DNA from 2 places in the Micromonospora sp. bgisy143 genome. Region 2 is predicted to be linked to the other one. Evidence: riboswitches for the same ligand, from Rfam matches in the RefSeq annotation. Region 2 holds a riboswitch; the other holds the start of a gene.

Region 1 (10,184 bases), on a different contig from region 2:
TCCCGGGAACCGGCGCTGGAGAACTCCACCGTCAACGGGGCCGGACCCGAGGTCGGGTTGGCGGCCGCCGCCGCGATCGGCGCACGGTCACCGGCGATGTAGTCGATCCGGTAGACCCCGGAGTTGTCGTTGTTGCCGCCGAAGCCGCTGCCCCACTCGATCAGGTACAGCGCGCCGTCCGGACCGAACTCGAAGTCCATCGGCCGGATCATTGACATGCCCGGGAGCAACTGGTTGATGTCCACCAACGACTTGCCGTCGGGGGTCATCTGCATCGTGTACATCTTGTTCTGGTTCCACTCGCCCAGCAGCGCCTTGCCGTCGTAGTAGGCCGGCCACTTGCGGGTCGAGTTGAGGTTGGCGTCGTACCGGTAGGCCGGGCCGCCCATCGGAGCCCCACCGCCACCGATCTCCGGGTACCGCGCGTCACCGGCGTAGCCGTAGTCGACGGTGGCCGGGATGACCGGCGGGAGGTTGGTCAGACCCGTGTTGTTCGGCGAGTTGTTCACCGGCGCGGCGCAGTCGAACTTCGGACCGCTCGGGCCGGACGGGAACGTGTAGTCGTTGTACGCCTCGTTCGTGCCCGTGCAGTACGGCCAGCCGTAGTTGCCGGGGGTCACGACGTTCCACTCGACGAGACCGCGCGGGCCCCGGTCCGGGTTGTTCGAGTTGGCGTCCGGCCCGTAGTCACCGACGTACAGCGTGTCGGTCTTCGGGTCGGTGCCGATCCGGAACGGGTTGCGGAAGCCCATCGCATAGATCTCGGGACGGGTCTTCTCGGTGCCCGGCGCGAACAGGTTGCCCGACGGCACGGTGTACGTACCGTCGTCCTCCGGGTGGATCCGGAGCACCTTGCCGCGCAGGTCGTTCGTGTTGGCCGAGGTGCGCTGCGAGTCGTAGTCCTGGCGACCCGGACGCTCGTCCAGCGGCGCGTACGCGTTCGACTCGAACGGGTTGGTGTTGTCACCGGTGGCCAGGTACAGGTTGCCGGCGCTGTCGAACGTCATGCTGCCGCCCGCGTGGCAGCAGGTGTTGCGCTGGGTGTCGACCCGCAGCACCTGCTTCTCGCTCGCCAGGTCGATGGTGTCCCCGGTAACGGTGAACCGGGACAGCAGGTTCCGCGACACGTTGTCGTTCGGGGCGTAGTACAGGTACACCCACTTGTTGGTGGCGAAGTCCGGGTCGAGCCGGATGCCGATCAGGCCGTCCTCGTTGCCGGTGAAGACGTCCAGGTCGACGGCGGTGACGGTGTTGCCGGTGTCCGGCTTGATGATCTGCACCCGACCGTCGCGCTCGATGTAGAAGACCCGCCCGTCGGGGGCGATGTCCAGCTCCATCGGGTTGCTGGTGTTGCTGTCCAGCGTCACCTTCTCGAAGCTGGCGGTCTTCGACGCGCCGCAGTCGGCGTCGACCACGCCGGCCGCCGTCTGGATGCCGCCGAGCAGGTGCTTGAGGAACTCGGGCTCGGCGTACGACTCACGGGTGTGCCCGCCGCCGGTGTACCAGGAGCGGCCACCGTCGAAGTCCTGGCACCACGCCGTCGGGTGGTCGGCGCCCATCGCGCCGGCGCCCGGGGTGTAGCTCTTCTCGTCCAGGCTGGCCAGCACGTGCACGTCCGGCCGCGGGTTGGTCTGGAAGTTGTACCACTCGTCGAACCGGGACCAGCGCTCCGGCAGTCCGGCGGTGGACGGGTGGGTCGGGTCCTCCACCTTGACGGTGGCCTGCTGGTTCTGCGGGTGGTTGGCGAAGTACGCGCCGACCAGGTCGCCGTACCAGGCCCAGCTGTACTCGGTGTCCGAGGCGGCGTGGATGCCGACGTAACCGCCGCCGGCCTTCACGTACCGCTCGAAGGCCGCCTGCTGATCGGCGTTGAGCACGTCGCCGGTGGTGGAGAGCCAGATCACGGCCTTGTACTTGGCGAGGTTGGCGTCGCTGAACGCGGCACCGTCCTCGGTGGTGTCCACCGTGAAGCCGTTCGCCGCGCCGAGTTGCTGGATGGCGGCGATGCCGGTGGGGATGGAGTCGTGGCGGAAGCCGGCGGTCTTCGAGAAGACCAGGACGGAGTAGGGGTCGGCCGCTGCGGCCTTCGGTGCCTTCGGCACCGCCTGGGAGAGCGGAGCCGCGACAGGCACGTCTCGCGCGGGGATCTGCGCTCCGGTCGGAGCCGCCTGCGCCGGGGACCCGAGAAGGGCCGTCGACGTCAGGGCTAGGGACAACAGGGTAGCGGTGAGTGGTACACGGGCACGACGAGAACGGGACACGCCGCCTCCAATGTCGCGGTGGACAGGACTCGCGGGGCCGGCTCGCCGAAGACCGTCCCAGATGGAGCCGGTGGGGACGCCGTGCCAGGGCGTCCACGCCGGCATTTTGTCGAATCGCTGAACAAATTAGTTCTGCTGCATCGATGTCCGGCAAGATGCCGGCGGGTAACGGTTCTGCAACGGCGGGCGACATTCCGAACAGGACCGGAGAAAGCACCCCGATCGATCTCTCGCGCCGGGCCGCCGACCCGTCCCTTGGCAGCGCGCCGGAACTGTCGTACGGTGACAGGCAAGTAACCCACGGGAGCCCGGTGTACCGGGCTGAGAGGGGGGCTGACAGCCCCCGACCGTCGAACCTGATCCGGGTAATGCCGGCGCAGGGAGGAGCGTTGCCGTGCCGTCCCTTGGGCGACTGCATCTGATCACCGACACCCGACCCGGGCGCGACCCACTCACCGTGGTCCGGGGCGCCCTCGCGGCGGCCCGCGCCGACCTCGTCGTGCAGGTCCGGGTCGAGGACTCGGCCACCGACCGCGAGGCGTACGACCTGGCCCTGCGGGTGTTGGCGTTGGCCGCGCCGTATGGGGCGACGTGCCTGGTCAACGACCGGCTGCACGTGGCGCTCGCGGTCGGTGCCGCCGGTGGACACGTCGGCGCCGACGACCTGCCGGTCGCCGCGGCCCGGCACGTGCTCGGCGCCACCGGCGTGCTGGGCGCCACCGCCCGCGAACCCCGGACCGCGCTCGAGGCGGTCGTCGCCGGGGCCAACTACCTGGGCGTCGGCCCGTGCCACGCCACCAGCACCAAGGCCGGTCTGCCCGACCCCATCGGTTCCGTCGGGGTACGCGACGTCGCCGACGCGGTCGACGTGCCGGTCATCGCGATCGGGGGAGTGACCGCCGACCGGGTGCCGGCGCTCCGCGCCGCCGGGGCGTACGGGGTGGCCGTGGTCGGGGCGATCTCCTCGGCCGCCGACCCCGCGCGGGCGACCACCGAACTGCTGCGGGCGCTGGCGTGACGCGTACCGACGTGGCGGTGGTCGGTGCGGGTCCGATCGGACTGGCCGTCGCGTGGCGCTGTGCCACCCGTGGACTGCGCGTCGAGGTGCACGACCCGACGCCCGGATCGGGCGCGTCGGCCGTCGCCGCCGGGATGCTCTCCCCGGTCGCCGAGGCGTACTTCGGGGAACGGCGCCTGACCGAGCTGCTGGTGGCGTCCGCCGCCCGGTGGCCCGGGTTCGCCGCCGAGCTGACCGAGGCCAGCGGCACGCCGATCGGCTACCGGACCGAGGGCACCCTGATGGTCGGACTGACCGGCGACGACCTGGCCGAGGCACGCCGGCTGTGGGCGTACCAACAGGGTCTCGGTCTGCCGGTGACGCCGCTGCGCCCCAGCGAGCTGCGCGACCGCGAACCGGCGCTCGCCCCACGGGTGCGCGGCGGCGCGCTCGCGCCCACCGACCATCAGGTCGACCCCCGGTTGCTGGTGCCGGCGCTGGGCACCGCCGCGCGGCGGGCCGGCGTGACGTTCGTGCCCCGGCCGGTCCGGCGGCTGTCCGATGTGGATGCCGGGGTCACCGTGGTCGCGGCCGGTTGCGGCGCGGCCGCCCTCACCGGCCTGCCGGTGCGGCCGGTGAAGGGCCAGATCCTCCGGCTGCGCGCGCCCGGCGGCGTCGCGCCGGGCTTCCGGCACGTGATCCGGGGGTACGCCGACGGCGAACACGTCTACCTGGTGCCCCGTGCCGACGGCGAGGTCGTCCTCGGCGCGACGGTCGAGGAGCGGTCGGACACCACCGTCACCGCCGGCGCGGTGCAGCGGCTGCTGCGCGCCGGGATCGATCTGCTGCCCGAACTGGCCGAGTACGACCTGGTGGAGGCCGTCGCCGGGCTGCGGCCCGGCACCCCGGACAACGCGCCGATCCTCGGGCCGCTGCCCGGCCGACCGGGCGTGCTGGCCGCCACCGGACACCACCGGCACGGCATCGTCCTCACCCCGGTCACCGCCGAGGCGATCACCGACCTGGTGCTCACCGGAGTGCCCGATCCGCTGCTCACCGGCTTCGGCGCCGACCGGTTCGCCGACCCGATGCGCAGTTTCGAGGAGGAGTGATGGAGCTGACGGTGAACGGTGCCGGGCGTAGCGTGCCCGGCGGGGCGTCGGTCGCCGACCTGGTCCGCGACGTCGTACCGCACCAGCGGGGCGTCGCGGTCGCGGTCAACGGCGAGGTGGTGCCCCGGGCCGGCTGGCCGGCCACGGTGCTGCGCGACGGCGACCGGGTCGAGGTGCTCACCGCCGCGCAGGGCGGGTGAGCGGCATGCCGTTCGACCTGGGCGGGGAGACGTTCGGCTCGCGGTTGATCCTGGGCACCGGTGGGGCCGCGAACCTCACCGTGCTGGAACAGGCGATCCGGGCGTCCGGCACGGAACTCGTCACGCTGGCGCTGCGCCGGGTGGACACCGCACCGGGCACCGGCGGCGGGCTGCTGGACCTGCTGGACCGGTGCGGCGTACGGCTGCTGCCGAACACCGCCGGCTGCCACACCGCGACTGAGGCGGTGAAGGTGGCCCGGCTGGCGCGCGACGCGTTCGACACCGACTGGGTGAAGCTGGAGGTCATCGGCGACGAGCGGACGTTGCTGCCGGACGGGGTGGAACTGCTGCGCGCCGCCGAGGAACTCGTCGCCGACGGTTTCACCGTGCTGCCGTACACCAGTGACGACCCGGTGCTCGCCCGCCGTCTCGCCGACGTGGGCTGCGCCGCGGTGATGCCCGCCGGTGCGCCGATCGGCTCGGGGCTCGGCATCGGCAACCCGCACCACATCCGGCTGATCCGGCAGAGCGTGGACGTGCCGGTGATCCTCGACGCCGGCATCGGCACCGCCTCCGACGCGGCGCTGGCCATGGAGTTGGGCTGCGACGCCGTCCTGCTGGCCAGCGCGGTCACCCGGGCCGCCGACCCGGTGGCGATGGCCACCGCGATGCGGTACGCCGTCGAGGCCGGTCGCCTCGCCGCCCGCGCGGGCCGGATCGCCCGGCGCTTCCACGCCCTCGCGTCCACTCCGGACGAGGGAAGACCGGACCTGTGACGGGGTCGGTGCCGTCGGGGGTCGTGCTGCTCACGGACCGGCGTTCGGCGCGACGCGGGCTCGACCGGGTCGTGGCGGCGGCGGTCGCCGGGGGAGTGCGCTGGGTGGTGCTGCGGGAGAAGGACCTACCGCGCGCCGAACGCGCCGCCCTCGCCGCCGACCTGCGCGCGATCCTCGCCGACGTCGGCGGGACCCTCGTCGTGGCTGGCCCCGACCCGCTGGGCGGTGACGCCGTCCACCTGCCCGCCGCCGGCCCGTACCCGCCGCCGTCCCACCGCCTGGTCGGCCGCTCCTGCCACAACCAGACCGAACTGCACCGCCTGACCACCGAGCACTACGCCACAATCTCCCCGATCTGGCCCACCAGAACCAAACCCGGCTACGGCCCACCCCTGGAGACCGACGGCCTCCGAAAGCTGATCGAGACCAGCCCGGTGCCCGCCCTCGCCCTCGGCGGCGTGGAGACACCCGAACAGGTAACCGCCTGCGTGCAAGCAGGAGCCGCCGGAGTAGCAGTGCTCGGCGCCCTCATGCGAGCAGAAGACCCCAAAGAAACAGCCCACCAACTAACAAGCGCCTTCCAAGAGGCGGTCACCCGCGAGAGCTGCAACTGCCCCGCGCAGGTCTCCACGTCAGGGCTGCGGCCGACCGTGCCCACGCAGGGATCAAGCCTGACCGCCCGGAGTGGGCACGGTCGGCCGCAGCCCTCAACCGCAACCAGCGAGGGATCAAGCCTGACCGCCCGGAGTGGGCACGGTCGGCCGCAGCCCCAAAGCGCAACCAAAGAGGAGAGATGACCCCGAAAACCACCCTGACAATCGCGGGCTCAGACTCCGGCGCAGGCGCGGGAATCCAGGCCGACCTCAAGGTCTTCGCGGCGCTCGGCGCGTACGGCACGAGTGTCCTCACGGCGGTCACCGCACAGAACACGCGGGGTGTGGACGCCGTCCTGCCGTTGCCGCCGCGCACGGTCGAGGAGCAGTTGGACAGCGTGCTTGCCGACTTCACCGTGGGGGCGGTCAAGACGGGGATGCTCGGCACGCCCGCCGTCGCCGATGTGGTGGCCCAGGCCGCCCGGGACGGCCGGCTGCCCCAGCTCGTCGTCGATCCGGTGCTGGTCGCCACGAGTGGGCACCGGCTGGGCGTGGTGGGTGCGGTGGAGCGGCTGCTCCCGTACGCCCGGGTGGCGACGCCGAACTGCGCGGAGGCCGCGGCCATCACCGGACGCGGCGTGGACGACGTGGCGGGGATGGTCCTGGCCGCCGAAGCACTGGCCTCCGGCGGCCCGGAGTACGTGGTGGTCACCGGCGGCGACGTCGGTGGAGACGAGGCGGTCGACGTGCTGTGCGGCGGCGGTGTCACCACCCTGCTGCGCGGTCCCCGGGTGGACACCCGGCACACCCACGGCACCGGCTGCTCGTTCTCGGCGGCCATCGCCGTGCGGCTCGCGCTGGGCGATCCGGTGCCGGCGGCGGTGCAGGCCGCCAAGGAGTACGTGTTCCGCGCGCTGACCGGCGGGCGGGGCTGGGAGCTGGGCGCGGGGCGCGGACCGCTGGATCACTTCGGCTGGTCCGCCTGATCACCAGGGAGGTTGTCATGCAGGCACGAGGCAAGGTGTACGTCGAGGGGTCGCGGCCGGATCTGCGGGTGCCGTTCGCGGAGGTGAAGCTGACCGGTGACCTTCCGCCGGTACGGCTCTACGACACGTCCGGTCCGGGTTCGGATCCGGACGTGGGGTTGCCGGCGCTGCGCGGCCCGTGGATCGCCGAGCGTGGTGACGTGGCCCCGGTGCGGGGCGCGGGTACGCCGCTGGCCGGGGTGGACGGTCGTCGACCCACGCAACTCGCGTACGCGCGGGCCGGTGTGGTGACGCCGGAGATGGAGTTCGTGGCGATCCGGGAGAACGTCGACCCGGAGCTGGTGCGGTCCGAGATCGCCGCCGGCCGGGCGGTGCTGCCGCTCAACGTCAACCACCCGGAGTGCGAGCCGGCGATCATCGGCAAGGCGTTCCTGGTCAAGGTGAACGCCAACATCGGCACGTCTGCGGTCAGCTCGTCGGTCGCCGAGGAGGTGGAGAAGCTGACCTGGGCGACCCGCTGGGGCGCGGACACCGTGATGGACCTGTCCACCGGCAAGCGCATCCACGAGACCCGCGAGGCGATCGTGCGGAACTCGCCGGTGCCGATCGGGACCGTGCCGATCTACCAGGCCCTCGAAAAGGTCGGCGGCGACCCGGTGAAGTTGAGCTGGGAGGTGTTCCGGGAGACGGTCATCGAGCAGGCCGAGCAGGGCGTGGACTACATGACCGTGCACGCGGGCGTGCTGCTGCCGTACGTGCCGCTGGCCGTGGACCGGGTGACCGGGATCGTCTCCCGGGGTGGCTCGATCATGGCGGCCTGGTGCCTGGCGCACCACGAGGAGAACTTCCTCTACACCAACTTCGCCGAGCTGTGCGCGATCCTCGCGCGCTACGACGTGACGTTCTCGCTCGGGGACGGGCTGCGCCCCGGCTCGATCGCGGACGCCAACGACGAGGCGCAGTTCGCCGAGCTGCGTACCCTCGGCGAGCTGACGAAAATCGCCTGGGAGCACGACGTGCAGGTGATGATCGAGGGCCCGGGCCACGTGCCGATGCACAAGATCAAGGAGAACGTGGACCTTCAGCAGGAGTGGTGCCACGAGGCCCCGTTCTACACGCTCGGGCCGCTGACCACCGACATCGCGCCGGCGTACGACCACATCACGTCGGCGATCGGCGCCGCGATGATCGGCATGTTCGGCACCGCCATGCTCTGCTACGTCACCCCGAAGGAACACCTCGGCCTGCCGGACCGGGACGACGTGAAGGCCGGCGTGATCGCGTACAAGATCGCCGCCCACGCGGCGGACCTGGCCAAGGGGCACCCGGGCGCGCAGGCGTGGGATGACGCGCTGTCCAAGGCGCGGTTCGAGTTCCGCTGGGAGGACCAGTTCAACCTGTCCCTCGACCCGGAGACCGCGCGCTCGTACCACGACGCGACCCTGCCGGCCGAGCCCGCGAAGACCGCCCACTTCTGCTCGATGTGCGGCCCGAAGTTCTGCTCCATGAAGATCACTCAGGAGCTGAAGGAGTACGCCGCCCGCGGCATGAAGGACAAGTCGGCGGAGTTCGTCTCCGGTGGCGGCAAGGTCTACCTGCCGCTGGCCTGACCGGGCTCGCCGTGACCGGCGGGGCATGATCGACTCGGGTTCGGTGACGTCGGGGCATCCGCGCGACTGGATTGGCCCGGCTGCACGGAACCCGAGTCGATCAGTTCAGTCGCGGTGGTGCCGGCCGGTGGAGCGCAGCGAGCGGCGGCCGCTCTCCTGCTCGGGCTCGTTGTCGGTGACCGGCTTGCCGAGGCCGGCGACCCAGTCCACGAACTCCTCGTCCTGCGCGGGCAGGGGCTCGGCCGCGTCGGGCGCGGTCCGGCTCTCCTCGTCGGTGCGCGCTCGGTTACGCCGGAACAGACCACCGAGCCGTCCCCGCCGCGAGGACTGCCGGGCGTCGTCCGTGGACGTCCCTCCCGTGTCGCCCTCCGGTGTGCCGGCGGTGTTGGACGCGCCGCCCTGCTCCGGCAGGACCGGAGGGATCGACGGCGGCACGATGGACCTCGCCAGGGCGGCCAGCGCGCTGGCCGCCTCGTCCGGGCCGATCGTGCTGCTGGCCGGCCCGGTCGTACCGGTGGCCGGGTCGGGCGATCCGCTCTGGTCCGACGTTCCGGTGCCCGGGTCCGGTGTCCGGGTACGACGAGTGGTGTCGAAGGCGTCCCAGCTGGGCACCCGGCTCAGGTCGGGCAGCGGTGGCCGGTGCCGGAAGCGGGGCGTCCGGTCGGTCGACTCCGCTGCGTCGTCGGAGGCGTACGCGGCGGAGGGCTCGGGATCGGCCGCCGCCGTGGCCCCTGAGGAGGTGGCCGCCCAGGTCGGTGCCGCAGGCGTCCACCGGTCGGCCCCCGCGACCGCACCGAACAGCGAACCGCCCGGGCCGTCCTCGGCGGAGGCCGGGTCGGTGCGGTCGGCACCGGAGGTCGGGGTCGGCACGGCATCGTCGGCCCGGACGGGGGTGTCCGACGACGTGTCGGACGGGCTCCCCGCGCCCGCTGCCTCGGCCCGCGGGTCCCCGCCGGTCCGGGCGGCTGCGGCGGGCTCGGGGCTCGGAGCCCCCGTCTGGTCCGGCGCCGAAGCGTCCCGGTCCAGCGGCCGGGCGGCGTCGGCGCTGGTGGTGCCCTTGCCGGCGCGGGTCGCCCGCCGGGCGCGTACACCGGTCGGAGCGGCCGTTTCGTCGGTGGCCGTCGTCCCGTCGGCTGCGGCAGTGTCGTCGGTGGCCGGCGTCCCGTCGGTTGCGGTCGTGTCGTCGGCGGCCGTGTCCGCCGGGGTGGCGGTCGGCACGGACTTCGCCTTGCGCGGACGGCGCGGCTTGGGCGTGGACACCTCGACCGTGCCGTCGCCGGCGGCGCGGTCCGTGCCCGACGTGCCCGCGCTCTTCGCGTCCGGGGTGACGGTCGCGCCCGTGCCCGGGGTGACGGCCGGGTCCGTGGCCGGCGAGCCCGCGCCGCCGGAGACCGGGGTACCGCTGTCGTCGGGGACCGCGGTGTCGGCGCTGCCCGTGGTGAGCGGGCCTGCGGGAGTGCTGGCCGCCGTACGGTCGCTGTCCGACTCGTCCCGGCGGGTCGTGTCGCCGCCGGTCGGTCTGTCGTCGTCCGCGTCGGGCGTCGGGCTGACGCCGGCCGTCGCGCCCGGGCCGGACGCCGACGCGGCGGACGCCGGGACGGTGGGCATCGGCTCGACGGCACCGGAGGTCGGCTCCGCGTCGCGGCGCG
Region 2 (10,184 bases):
GGGACATCGCGTAGAACGTCGAACGGGCCAGCTTGCGCGACGCGCGTTCCACCTGGCGCAGGTGGCCGGCGAGGGGGCCGAACTCGGCGTACCCGGATGGGCTCTGGCCCTTGCCGACCGTGAGGGTCGGCAACCACCGGGCGTAGAACGCTCCCGCCCGTGCCCCGGCGCGGGCCTTGCGGCCGAGCCCCGCCTCCGGGTCGATGATGTCGCCGGCCACCGACAGGTGGGCGTCGACGGCCTCCCGGGCGATCAGCAGGTGCATGATCTCGGTGGAACCCTCGAAGATCCGGTTGATGCGCAGGTCGCGGAGCACCTGTTCGACGTTGGCCGGGCGTTCACCCCGGGCGGCGAGTGAGTCGGCGGTCTCGTAGCCGCGTCCGCCGCGGATCTGGACCAACTCGTCGGCGATCTTCCAGGCCATCTCGCTGGCGTAGAGCTTGACCAGCGCCGCCTCGATCCGGATGTCGTTGCGGTCGTCGTCGGCGAGCAGGCAGCACAGGTCGAGCATGGTCTCCATGCCGTACGTGGTGGCGGCGATGAAGGAGAGCTTCTGGGCGACGGCCTCGTGCTCGCCCACCGGCCGGCCCCACTGGACGCGGTCGGCGGCCCATCCCCGGGCCACGTTCAACGCCCACTTGCCGGCGCCCACGCACATGGCCGGAAGGGAGAGCCGGCCGGTGTTGAGCGTGGTCAGGGCGATCTTGAGCCCCTTGCCCTCGCCGCCGATGACGTTCTCGGCGGGCACGAACACGTCGTGGAACCGGGTCAGACTGTTCTCCAAGCCGCGCAGGCCGACGAACTCGTTGCGCCGCTCCACGGTGATGCCGGCGCTGTCGCCCTCCACCACGAACGCGGTGATGCCGCCGCGTCGTCCCTCGGCGGCGGGTACCCGGGCCATCACCACCAGTAGGGTGGCCACGGTGCCGTTGGTGGCCCAGAGCTTCACCCCGTTGAGCCGGTAGCCGGTGCCGTCCTCGGTCGGCTCGGCGGTGGTGGCGAGTCGGGCCGGGTCCGAGCCGACGTCGGGCTCGGTGAGCAGGAACGCGGAGACCTCGCCGGCGGCGAGCCGGGGCAGGAAGCGTTGCTTCTGCTCGGCGGTGCCGAACATCTTCAGCGGTTGCGGCACGCCGATCGACTGGTGGGCCGAGAGCAGCGCCCCGATCGCCGGGCTGACCGAACCGGCCAGCATCAGCGCCCGGCAGTAGTGCAGGTTGCTCAGCCCCAGGCCGCCGTACTTCCGGTCGATCTTCATGCCGAACGCGCCGAGGTCGGCGAGGCCGTGGAAGACGGAGTCCGGGATGGCGGCGTCCCGCTCGATGGCCGCGCCGTCCACCTCGGCGGTGACGAAATCGCGGAGCCGGCCGAGGAAGTCCTCGGCGCGAGCCGCGTCGGCCGGGTCGGCGCGCGGCCACGGGTCGATGAGGTCGAGGCGGAACCGGCCGAGGAACAACTCCTTGCCGAAGCTGGGACGGTCCCAGGTGGACTCGCGCGCGGCCTCGGCGACCCGGCGAGCCTCCTTCTCGGAGACCTGCCCGGCCTCGGCCGGCAACGGCGCGGCGGACCCGGCAGTCCCGCCAGCGGCAGAAGCGGCAGCGCCGCCAGCAGCCGGCACGGCAGGCCCGGCGGCGGCAGAACCGGCAGCGGCAGACCCGGCGGCGGTCTCGGAATCGGGGCCGTCCGGTGCCGGTCGGCCGTCCTGTGTCGTGGTCACGGCTGCCCCCTCGAAACTCGGTGCGGCTGCTCGACGTGCGCGACTAACGCCACGCTACCCCCGCTTGTTACCCAGGGGTAGCGTCGCGTGAACATCGAGAGCGGTCAGCCGACGCTGAGAGTGTCCGGGTCGTCGTCCTCGTCGTCGATGTCGTCCTCACCCCAGTTGCGGCGGGCGAACGGCAGGATCACCCAGAAGACGAGGAACCAGAACCCGGCGAGCGCGCTCAGCACGAAGGCGATCGGCCGGTCCAGCACGAAGTCGGTGATCAGCAGCACCGCACTGACCATCGCGATCAGCATGAAGGCGAGGCCACCGGTCGCCATCCGGTGCGCGAACCGCACCAGTTCCGGCTTGCGCCCCTGGCGGAACAGCGCCCGGTGGAACGCCACCGGCGAAATGATCATCGCGGTAGCGGCGGCCGCGGCCAGCAGGGCGACGATGTAGACGTCGCGCTGGAACTCGCTGGTCCGGGTGAACCCGTTGCTGAACGGCAGGGTGAGCAGGAAGGCGAAGAGGATCTGCACGCCGGTCTGGGCGACCCGCAACTCCTGGAGCAGGTCAGCGAAGTTGCGCTGCCACCGTTGCTTCTCGGTCTCCTTGGACACCCGCTACCTCCGGTGAGACGGTACTGCCGGCGGTCCCGGCCGCCGGCAGCAACGCCAATGCCCCACCCGGCCGAGCCCGAAACTGGCTCACGACACCAGCCGTTCACCGGGCGGCAACGTCAGGACCCGCGACGGATCCGGCCCGCGTACCGGGCCTCCAGCGCGTTGTTGTGCGCGTCGCCGTCCGGGATGTTCGCCGACAGGTACACCGGGGGCCGCTCCCCCGCCGCGAGCAGCCGGGCCACCACCTCCACGGTGATCTGCTGGGCCAGCAGCGCGGCCGTGATCGAGGAGACCGCGCCGACCGCGCCCCCGCCCGGCAGCGGCAGCGTCGCGTCACCGTACGGGGCGCCGTTGTCGAGCACCACGTCGGCAATATCGGCCAGTTTGCGTCCGGACGGGTGGCGGGAGGTCATCCGGCCGGAGTGCTGCGCGGAGGTGATCGCCACCAGCGCGTGGCCCCGCTGCTTGACCAGCGTGGCGAACTCGACCATCGCGCCGTTGACCCCGGAGTTCGAGGCGAGCACGAAGACGTCGGCGGGTCGCACCGGGGCCAGCTCGTAGAGCCGGTGCGCCACCGCCGGGTCCCGTTCCAGCAGCGGTCCGAGCAGGTCGGTCGGCTCACCGCCGAGGAGCACCAGGTCCCGCAGGGCGATCCGGTTGGTGGGCACCAGCCCGCCCGCCCGGCCGGCGATCTCCATGGCGAGGGCCTCCGAGTGCCCGGTGCCGAAGGCGTGCACCACCCCGTCGGCGCGTACCGCCTCGGCGATCAGGTCGGCGGCCCGACCCACGGCCTCGGCCTGGCTGGCGGCCACCCGGGCCATCGTCTCGGTCACCACGGCCAGGTAGTCCTCGGCGCTCACCGTCATACGTCCTCCGTCCGTCTGTTGCGGGCGAACCACCGCACCGCGAAGTCGACCGCCGCCCGCTGGCGTACCAGCCTCGCCGTTCCGGTGCCCACCGGGCCGAGGCGGACCACCGTCGTGTCGTCGAGGTCGCGGCCCAGTGCGCCGAAGTCGCTCGAATCGAGCCGGGCGTCCTGCCACCACACCCACTCGCGGCCCCCGTCGGCGGTCCGCACCGCCGCGCCCAGCCGCTCCCGGACGACTGTGGGACGGCGGTACTCGGCCAGGTGCAGCGAGGTGTTGACGCCGTGGTCGACGCCGAGCAGCAGCACGTCGGCGTCCAGGTCGTAGAGCCGGGCCAGCGGTGAGACCTCGCCGAGCATGTCGGCCAGGGCGTGCCCGGCGACCACCCGCTCGGCCGCCGGGCCGAGCGCCGCGAACGACACCTGGGGGTGCGTGCTGCGCCGCGCCCCGGGCCAGCAGCGGACCGTCTCGGCGAGGACGCCCATGTACCGGCTCGGCGTGACCACCGGGTCGAAGCCGGGCATCTCGGCGCGGATCAGCGGCCACCAGTCCACCGGCACCGGCGGGTTCCGCCACTGCGCGGGGTCGCTGTTGTCAGGGGTGTGGGTGGGCACCACGATCGTGCCGTCCGGGCCGAGCGCGTCCCGCAGGGCGAGCACCAGTGCCTGCGGCCCGCCGCAGACATAACCCAGCTCGCGCATCCCGGTGTGCACGAGCACCGTCGATCCGGGGCGTACGCCCAGCAGCCGGAGTTGCGCGGCGATCGACCGGCGGGTGCCCGGTCCGCCGGTGGGCACGGTCACCGCTCTCCCCCGCCCGGCACGACTCAGGCCGTCCCGGCGACCCGGGCCAGGACCGCCTCGGCCAGCGCGGCGGGCGCGGCGTCGGGGATCCAGTGGCTCACCCCGGCCAGGGGTACGAAGAGGTAGTCGCCGGTGACGTGGGTGGCGCACGCCTCGGCGGCGGTCCGGCCGATCGCGACGTCCCGGTCGCTCCACACGTAGCTGGTCGGTACGGCGACCGGGCCGACGGCGGCCAGGTCGGCGCGGGACATGGCCCGGTACCAGTTCAGGGCGGCGGTGAGCGCGCCCGGCTCGCGCATCGGGTCGGCGTACCGGTTCACCCGGGCGGCGTCGCCCACCCCGCCGAGCAGCTTGCGCAGCGCCGTCGCGTGCCACGCCAACAGCACCTTCTCGGCCTTGTCCGGCTTGCGGAACAGCGCGATGTACGACGAGCGGGCCTTCTGTTGGGCGTCCGTGGCGAGCGCGTGCGCCATGGCCGCCGGATGCGGCACCGACACCGCGGTCAGCGTCCGGACCCGCTGCGGGTGCGCGGCGGCCACCGCCCAGGCCACGACCGCGCCCCAGTCGTGGCCGACGAGGTGCACGGCGTCCAGACCGAGCGCGTCGAGCACCGCCACGGCGTCGGCGACCAGTTCGGGGATGCGGTACCCCGCCACCTCGGCGGGGCGCGCGCCCGGCGAGTAGCCCCGCTGGTCCAGCGCGTACGTGCGCAGGCCGGCGTCGTGCAGCCGCGGCACGACCTCGTCCCACTCGCCGCTGTGCTGCGGAAAGCCGTGCAGCAGCAGGACGGGGTCGCCGTCGGACGGGCCGCCGGTGCGTACCTCGAACGTCAGACCCCGCGCGTCGACCTGCATGATCGTCAGCCTACCCAGCCGTCGTCGCGTCGGCCCGGATGCGCGGACCCCGGGACGCCCTGCTGGGCCGTTACCCCTGGTCGGTGCTAGCGTCAGCGAGACAACTTCACATCCGACAGGGGAGCGCACAGCGCTGAGAGTGCGGGTACGCCCGCAGACCCTCGAACCTGATCTGGGTAATGCCAGCGCAGGGAGTTCGGTCGACCTCCAGCCGCGCCGTGAGTCCGGTGCCACCGGTCGCGCGGCGTGCGTCTTCTCCTGGTTCGTACCACTGAACTGGGAGCACAGCATGGACAACACCACCAACCGTTGGCGCACGATCGACATCGTGGTCGCCTCGGTGATCGCGGTCGCCTTCGGCGTCATCTTCTGGGCCTGGGGCCTGGTCTGGAGCGCCACCGAGGGCGCGTTCGCCTTCTTCCCGCCGGCGCAGACGCTGATCTACGGCGTGTGGCTGATGCCGGCCGTGGTCGGCGGGCTGGTCATCCGCAAGCCCGGCGCGGCGCTCTACTGCGAGACGGTGGCGGCGGTCGTCTCCGCGCTGCTGGGCAGCCAGTGGGCCGGCACGGTCATCCCGCAGGGCATCGTGCAGGGCATCGGCGCCGAGCTGGCGTTCGCCGCCTTCCGCTACCGCTCGTACCGGCTGCCGACCGCCATGCTGGCCGGCGCGCTCACCGGCCTCAGCGCGGCGCTGTTCGACTTCTTCGTCTGGAACAGTGAGACCGAGCTGGTCAACTACCGCATCCCGTACGCCCTGCTCACCATCGTCAGCGCCACGATCATCGCGGGCGTCGGCGGCTGGGCGCTGACCCGCGCCCTGGCCAACACCGGCGTCCTGGACCGCCTCCCGTCAGGCCGCACCCGCGCCCTGATCTAGAACCTGCCCTTACCTCGTTGATCAAGAGGTTGGCGTCACCGCGAGGCGGGTTTCTGACGCGAACCTCTTGATCAACGACGACGGCGACCCGGGAGGAGGGGTGGTGGGGGTACTGCTGCGGGGGTTTGGGTGGCGGCACGCCGGGCGGCGGGCGTGGGCGCTGCGGGGGGTGGATCTGCGGGTGGCGGACGGGGAGCGGGTGCTGCTGCTCGGGCCCTCGGGGGCCGGCAAGAGCACCCTGCTCGCCGCCCTCGCCGGGCTGCTGCCCGAGGACTCCGGCGAGCAGGAGGGCACCGTCGAGATCGACGGGCTCGCCCCCCGCAAGGGCCGTGAGCGGGTCGGGATCGTCTTCCAGGACCCGCAGACCCAGCTGGTGATGGCGCGCAGCGGCGACGACGTCGCGTTCGGGTTGGAGAACCGGGGCGTACCGACCGACGAGATCTGGCCGCGCGTCGACGAGGCGCTGCGCCGGGTCGGCTTCCCGTACCCCCGGGACCGCAACACGGCCGCCCTCTCCGGCGGCGAGCAGCAGCGCCTCGCCCTGGCCGGCGCGCTGGCCCTGCGGCCCGGCCTGCTGCTGCTCGACGAGCCCACCGCGAACCTCGACCCGGCCGGGGCCGCCCTCGTCCGGGACGCGGTGGCGGGCGCGCTGGACGCCGACACCACCCTGATCCTCGTCGAACACCGGGTCGCCGAGGCCTTGCCGCTGGTCGACCGGGTGGTCGTCCTGGAGCCCGGCGGCGGCGTCCGCGCGGACGGGCCACCCGACACGGTCTTCGCCGCGCACGGCGACGCCCTCGCCGCCGAGGGGGTCTGGGTGCCCGGTCACCCCATCGCGCCGCGCCGGGCCACCGCCGCCGCCGGCGACGTGTTGCTCACCGCCGACCGGCTCGGCCTGCCGTCGCGGCTGGGCCCCACCGATCTGACGGTACGCGCCGGAGAGGCCCTCGCCGTACGCGGACCGAACGGGGCCGGCAAGTCCACCCTGGCGCTGCTGCTCGGCGGACTGCTCAAACCGGGAACGGGCCGGGTGACCGCCTCGGCCGAACTGGCCGGCACCCACCAGCGCACTCCCCCGCACCGCTGGCGCGCGCCCGTGCTGGCCCGACGGATCGGATCGGTCTTCCAGGACCCGGAGCACCAGTTCGTCACCGGCACCGTCTTCGACGAACTGGCGCTCGGCCCCCGCCGGACGGGTCAACCCGAGGCGGCCGTCAAGGAGACGGTGGCCGGGCTGCTCGAACGGTTGCGGCTGACCCGGCTCGCGGTGGCCAACCCGTACACCCTCTCCGGCGGGGAGGCGCGACGCCTCAGCGTGGCGACGGCCCTGGCCACCGCGCCCCGCCTGCTGATCTGCGACGAACCCACCTTCGGCCAGGACCGGCGCACCTGGCGTGAGCTGGTCGACCTCTTCGCGGACCTGCGCGACGCCGGGCACGGCGTCGTCAGCGTCACCCACGACCCGGACTTCGTCGCGGCGCTCGCCGACCGCACCGTCACCCTGGAGCGGCCGTGAGGGTGGTGACGCGCGACCGACGCCTCGGAGCGGCCGTGAGGATGGTGTCGCGCGGCAACCGACGCCTCAGAGCGGCCGTGAGCGTGGTAGCGCGCGGCAACCGACGCCTCGGAGCGGCCGTGAGCGTGGTAGCGCGCGGCAACCGACGCCTCGACGCCGGACGGGAGGCGCGCGGATGATCAGCATCGAACCGGTCGCCCGGCCCGGAGCGCCGCTGGCCCGGCGCAACCCGGTGGCGAAGCTAGCCGCTGCGCTGGTCTTCTCGTTCACCCTGCTGGCCACGCTCGACCCGGTGGCCCCCGCGATCGCCATCGGCGTCGAACTGGCCGTGCTGCCGCTGTTCGGCCTGCGCTACCGGGTGCTGGCCCGGCGGGCCCTGCCGTTGCTGCTCAGCGCCGTCGGCATCCTGGTCACCCTGGTGCTCTTCGCGGCTGACCAGTCCGGTCGTGTCCTGCTGCACGCCGGACCGGTACTGGTGAGCACCGGCGTGCTGCTCACCGCGCTCGGACTGGTGCTGCGGATCTTCGCGGTGGCCCTGCCCGGCGTGATCGTCTTCGCCACCACCGACCCGACCGACCTGGCGGACGCGTTGATCCAGAACGCGAAGGCGCCCGCCCGGTTCGCCGTCGGGGCGCTGGCCGCGTTCCGGCTGGTACCGCTGCTCGGCCAGGAGTGGCAGATGATCAGCATGGCCCGACGCGCACGCGGCGTCGACGCGGGACGCAATCCCGTGGCCAAGTTACGACTCTTCGCGTCCACGGCGTTCGCACTGCTGGTCGGGGCGATCCGTCGAGGTACCCGGCTGGCCGTCGCGATGGACGCCCGCGGCTTCGACGCCGGCACACCCCGTACCGTTGCCCGCCGACAGCGCTTCGGACTCGCCGACACGCTGCTGATCGTCGGCGCGGCCGCGCTGGCCGGCGCGGCGCTGACGACGAGCATCCTGGCCGGAACCTTCCGCCCCCTGCTCGGCTGACACCGCCGCGCCGCGCCACGGCCTGCGGCCACGGCGTGCCGGACCACGGCGTGCGGGGCCACGCCGTGCGGGGCCACGGCGCGCCGGGCGGCATGCCGGACCGCCGCGTGTGTGGCCGCCACGTGCGTGGTCGCCGCATGCCGGGCGACGTGCCGGGCCTGGGCAGGGCCGCCGCACGCTGGCCGCCGCGTGCCGGGCCGCAGCCCGGGCTTGGGCAGGGCCGGCGGGCCGGTCGATCGGCGGCCAGCCGGTGGCAAGATCCGCGCAACTTCGGGGATGTAGTGGCCTCACCAGAGTGGGAAGCCACTACATCCCGGACGTTGCTGTCACCGACCGGCGCCCACGGCCCCGGACGGCTCGGTCAGCTACGCCGGAAGGCGTAGCGGCGGGTCTGGCCCGCCGGCTGACTGCGGCCGCCGGCCGAGCGGCTGCCGCCCGTCGGCGGTCCGGCCGTGGGCGCGGACGGTCGCCGGGCCGGCGTCGGCAGATCCTCCACCGCCGGCGCGTCGACCGCCGCCGGCACGTCGACCGGCAGTGCCACGTCGGTCGGGACAGCTCCGGGCCGCAACGGCTCGATGGTCGCCGCCGGGTCGACCAACGCCGCCAGCGGCGTGGGCTCGACCAGGGCCGCCGGCAGCGCCGACTCGCCCTCGGCAGCAGGGCTGGCCGGGCCGTGGTCGGCCGCCGGGACCTGTCCGGACGGGGTCATCTTCGGGGTACGGGACTTCTTCGGGTTACGCCTGGCGGGCATCCGGGCCTCCTTCGGTGCCGACCGTCCCGGCCGTTCCCGCGCTCCGGCGGTCGGTCGGATCGGCTGGTGACCGTCGCGGCGCGACGGTGGAGTGGGAGGGACTGCTCACCGGGATCGGGCGGCTGACGCCGTCGACGGCGCAGGGAAGAGCGCGCGACGCCCGGGAGCGCACGGACCGCGACGCGGGGCGGCGGACCGGCTCGGAAGGGGGCGTCAGTTACGCATGCCGAGACCCTAACCGCCGACGGGGAGGACGCGCATCCGAATTACTGGCACGATCGGCACATGCTGATCGCGTTCTCGATCACTCCGCTGGGCGGTGGCGAATCCGTGGGCGACCTCGTCGCCGAGGCGGTACGGGTGGTACGCGCGTCCGGGCTGCCGAACCGGACCGACGCCATGTTCACCACTGTCGAGGGCGAGTGGGACGAGGTGATGGCGGTGGTCAAGCGGGCCGTCGACGTGGTGGCCGCGCAGGCGCCCCGGGTGAGCGTCGTCCTCAAGGCCGACGTCCGACCCGGGGTCACCGATGCGCTCACGGCGAAGGTGGCGCGGGTGGAGGAACGACTCGCCCAGGGGTGAGCGGCCGGTGCGACGACCGCGATGTACGTGGTGGACGGACGGCCCGCGACCAGGCGGTGACCCGCCGTGGGACGACCTGCCCGTGATGCCGGATGCCGCGATACCGTCGCAGGGACAGTTCGACGGCGAGAGGTGGCGGCACGAATGGCTCAGCAGGCGACAGCGCAGATCGGCGTGACCGGGCTGGCGGTGATGGGCCGGAACCTGGCCCGCAACCTGGCCCGCAACGGCTTCACCGTGGCGGTGCACAACCGGTCCCCGGAACGCACCCGCAGCCTCGTCGCGGAGCACGGCGACGAGGGCACCTTCGTGCCCGGTGAGACGATGGCCGACTTCGTGGCGTCGCTGGAGCGTCCCCGCGCGGTGATCGTGATGGTCAAGGCGGGCGCGCCCACCGACGCGGTCATCGACGAGCTGGTACCGCTGCTGGACGAGGGCGACATCATCGTCGACTGCGGCAACGCGCACTTCGCCGACACCCGCCGCCGCGAGGAGTCGCTACGCGCGCAGGGGCTGCACTTCAGCGGCACCGGCGTCTCCGGCGGCGAGGAGGGCGCGCTGCTCGGCCCGAGCATCATGCCGGGCGGCTCCGACGAGTCGTACGCGAAGCTCGGGCCGATGTTCGAGAAGATCG

What was found. Region 2 has a riboswitch for thiamine pyrophosphate ahead of AC3EN4_RS16035 (ECF transporter S component). Riboswitches for the same ligand answer to the same signal wherever they lie in the genome.
Region 1: it holds a riboswitch for thiamine pyrophosphate, as region 2 does, so the genes downstream of both, thiE (thiamine phosphate synthase) here and AC3EN4_RS16035 (ECF transporter S component) in region 2, are expected to answer to the same signal.

Annotation. Positions count from the first base shown of each region.
Region 1 covers NZ_JBYIRN010000015.1:125,964-136,147, reverse strand. The annotation lists gene AC3EN4_RS18885 (ThuA domain-containing protein) at 1-2,261, opposite strand, end outside; TPP riboswitch at 2,552-2,661, shown strand; gene thiE (thiamine phosphate synthase) at 2,656-3,279, shown strand; gene thiO (glycine oxidase ThiO) at 3,276-4,370, shown strand; gene thiS (sulfur carrier protein ThiS) at 4,370-4,570, shown strand; gene AC3EN4_RS18865 (thiazole synthase) at 4,567-5,346, shown strand; gene AC3EN4_RS18860 (thiamine phosphate synthase) at 5,343-6,143, shown strand; gene thiD (bifunctional hydroxymethylpyrimidine kinase/phosphomethylpyrimidine kinase) at 6,140-6,925, shown strand; gene thiC (phosphomethylpyrimidine synthase ThiC) at 6,943-8,535, shown strand; gene AC3EN4_RS18845 (hypothetical protein) at 8,641-10,184, opposite strand, start outside.
Region 2 covers NZ_JBYIRN010000012.1:26,884-37,067, reverse strand. The annotation lists gene AC3EN4_RS16060 (acyl-CoA dehydrogenase family protein) at 1-1,714, opposite strand, end outside; gene AC3EN4_RS16055 (DUF6328 family protein) at 1,819-2,322, opposite strand; gene AC3EN4_RS16050 (sugar isomerase domain-containing protein) at 2,442-3,191, opposite strand; gene AC3EN4_RS16045 (AAC(3) family N-acetyltransferase) at 3,188-3,994, opposite strand; gene AC3EN4_RS16040 (alpha/beta fold hydrolase) at 4,018-4,848, opposite strand; TPP riboswitch at 4,956-5,060, shown strand; gene AC3EN4_RS16035 (ECF transporter S component) at 5,138-5,725, shown strand; gene AC3EN4_RS16030 (ABC transporter ATP-binding protein) at 5,826-7,241, shown strand; gene AC3EN4_RS16025 (energy-coupling factor transporter transmembrane component T family protein) at 7,417-8,217, shown strand; gene AC3EN4_RS16020 (hypothetical protein) at 8,579-8,968, opposite strand; gene AC3EN4_RS16015 (MTH1187 family thiamine-binding protein) at 9,254-9,550, shown strand; gene gndA (NADP-dependent phosphogluconate dehydrogenase) at 9,695-10,184, shown strand, end outside.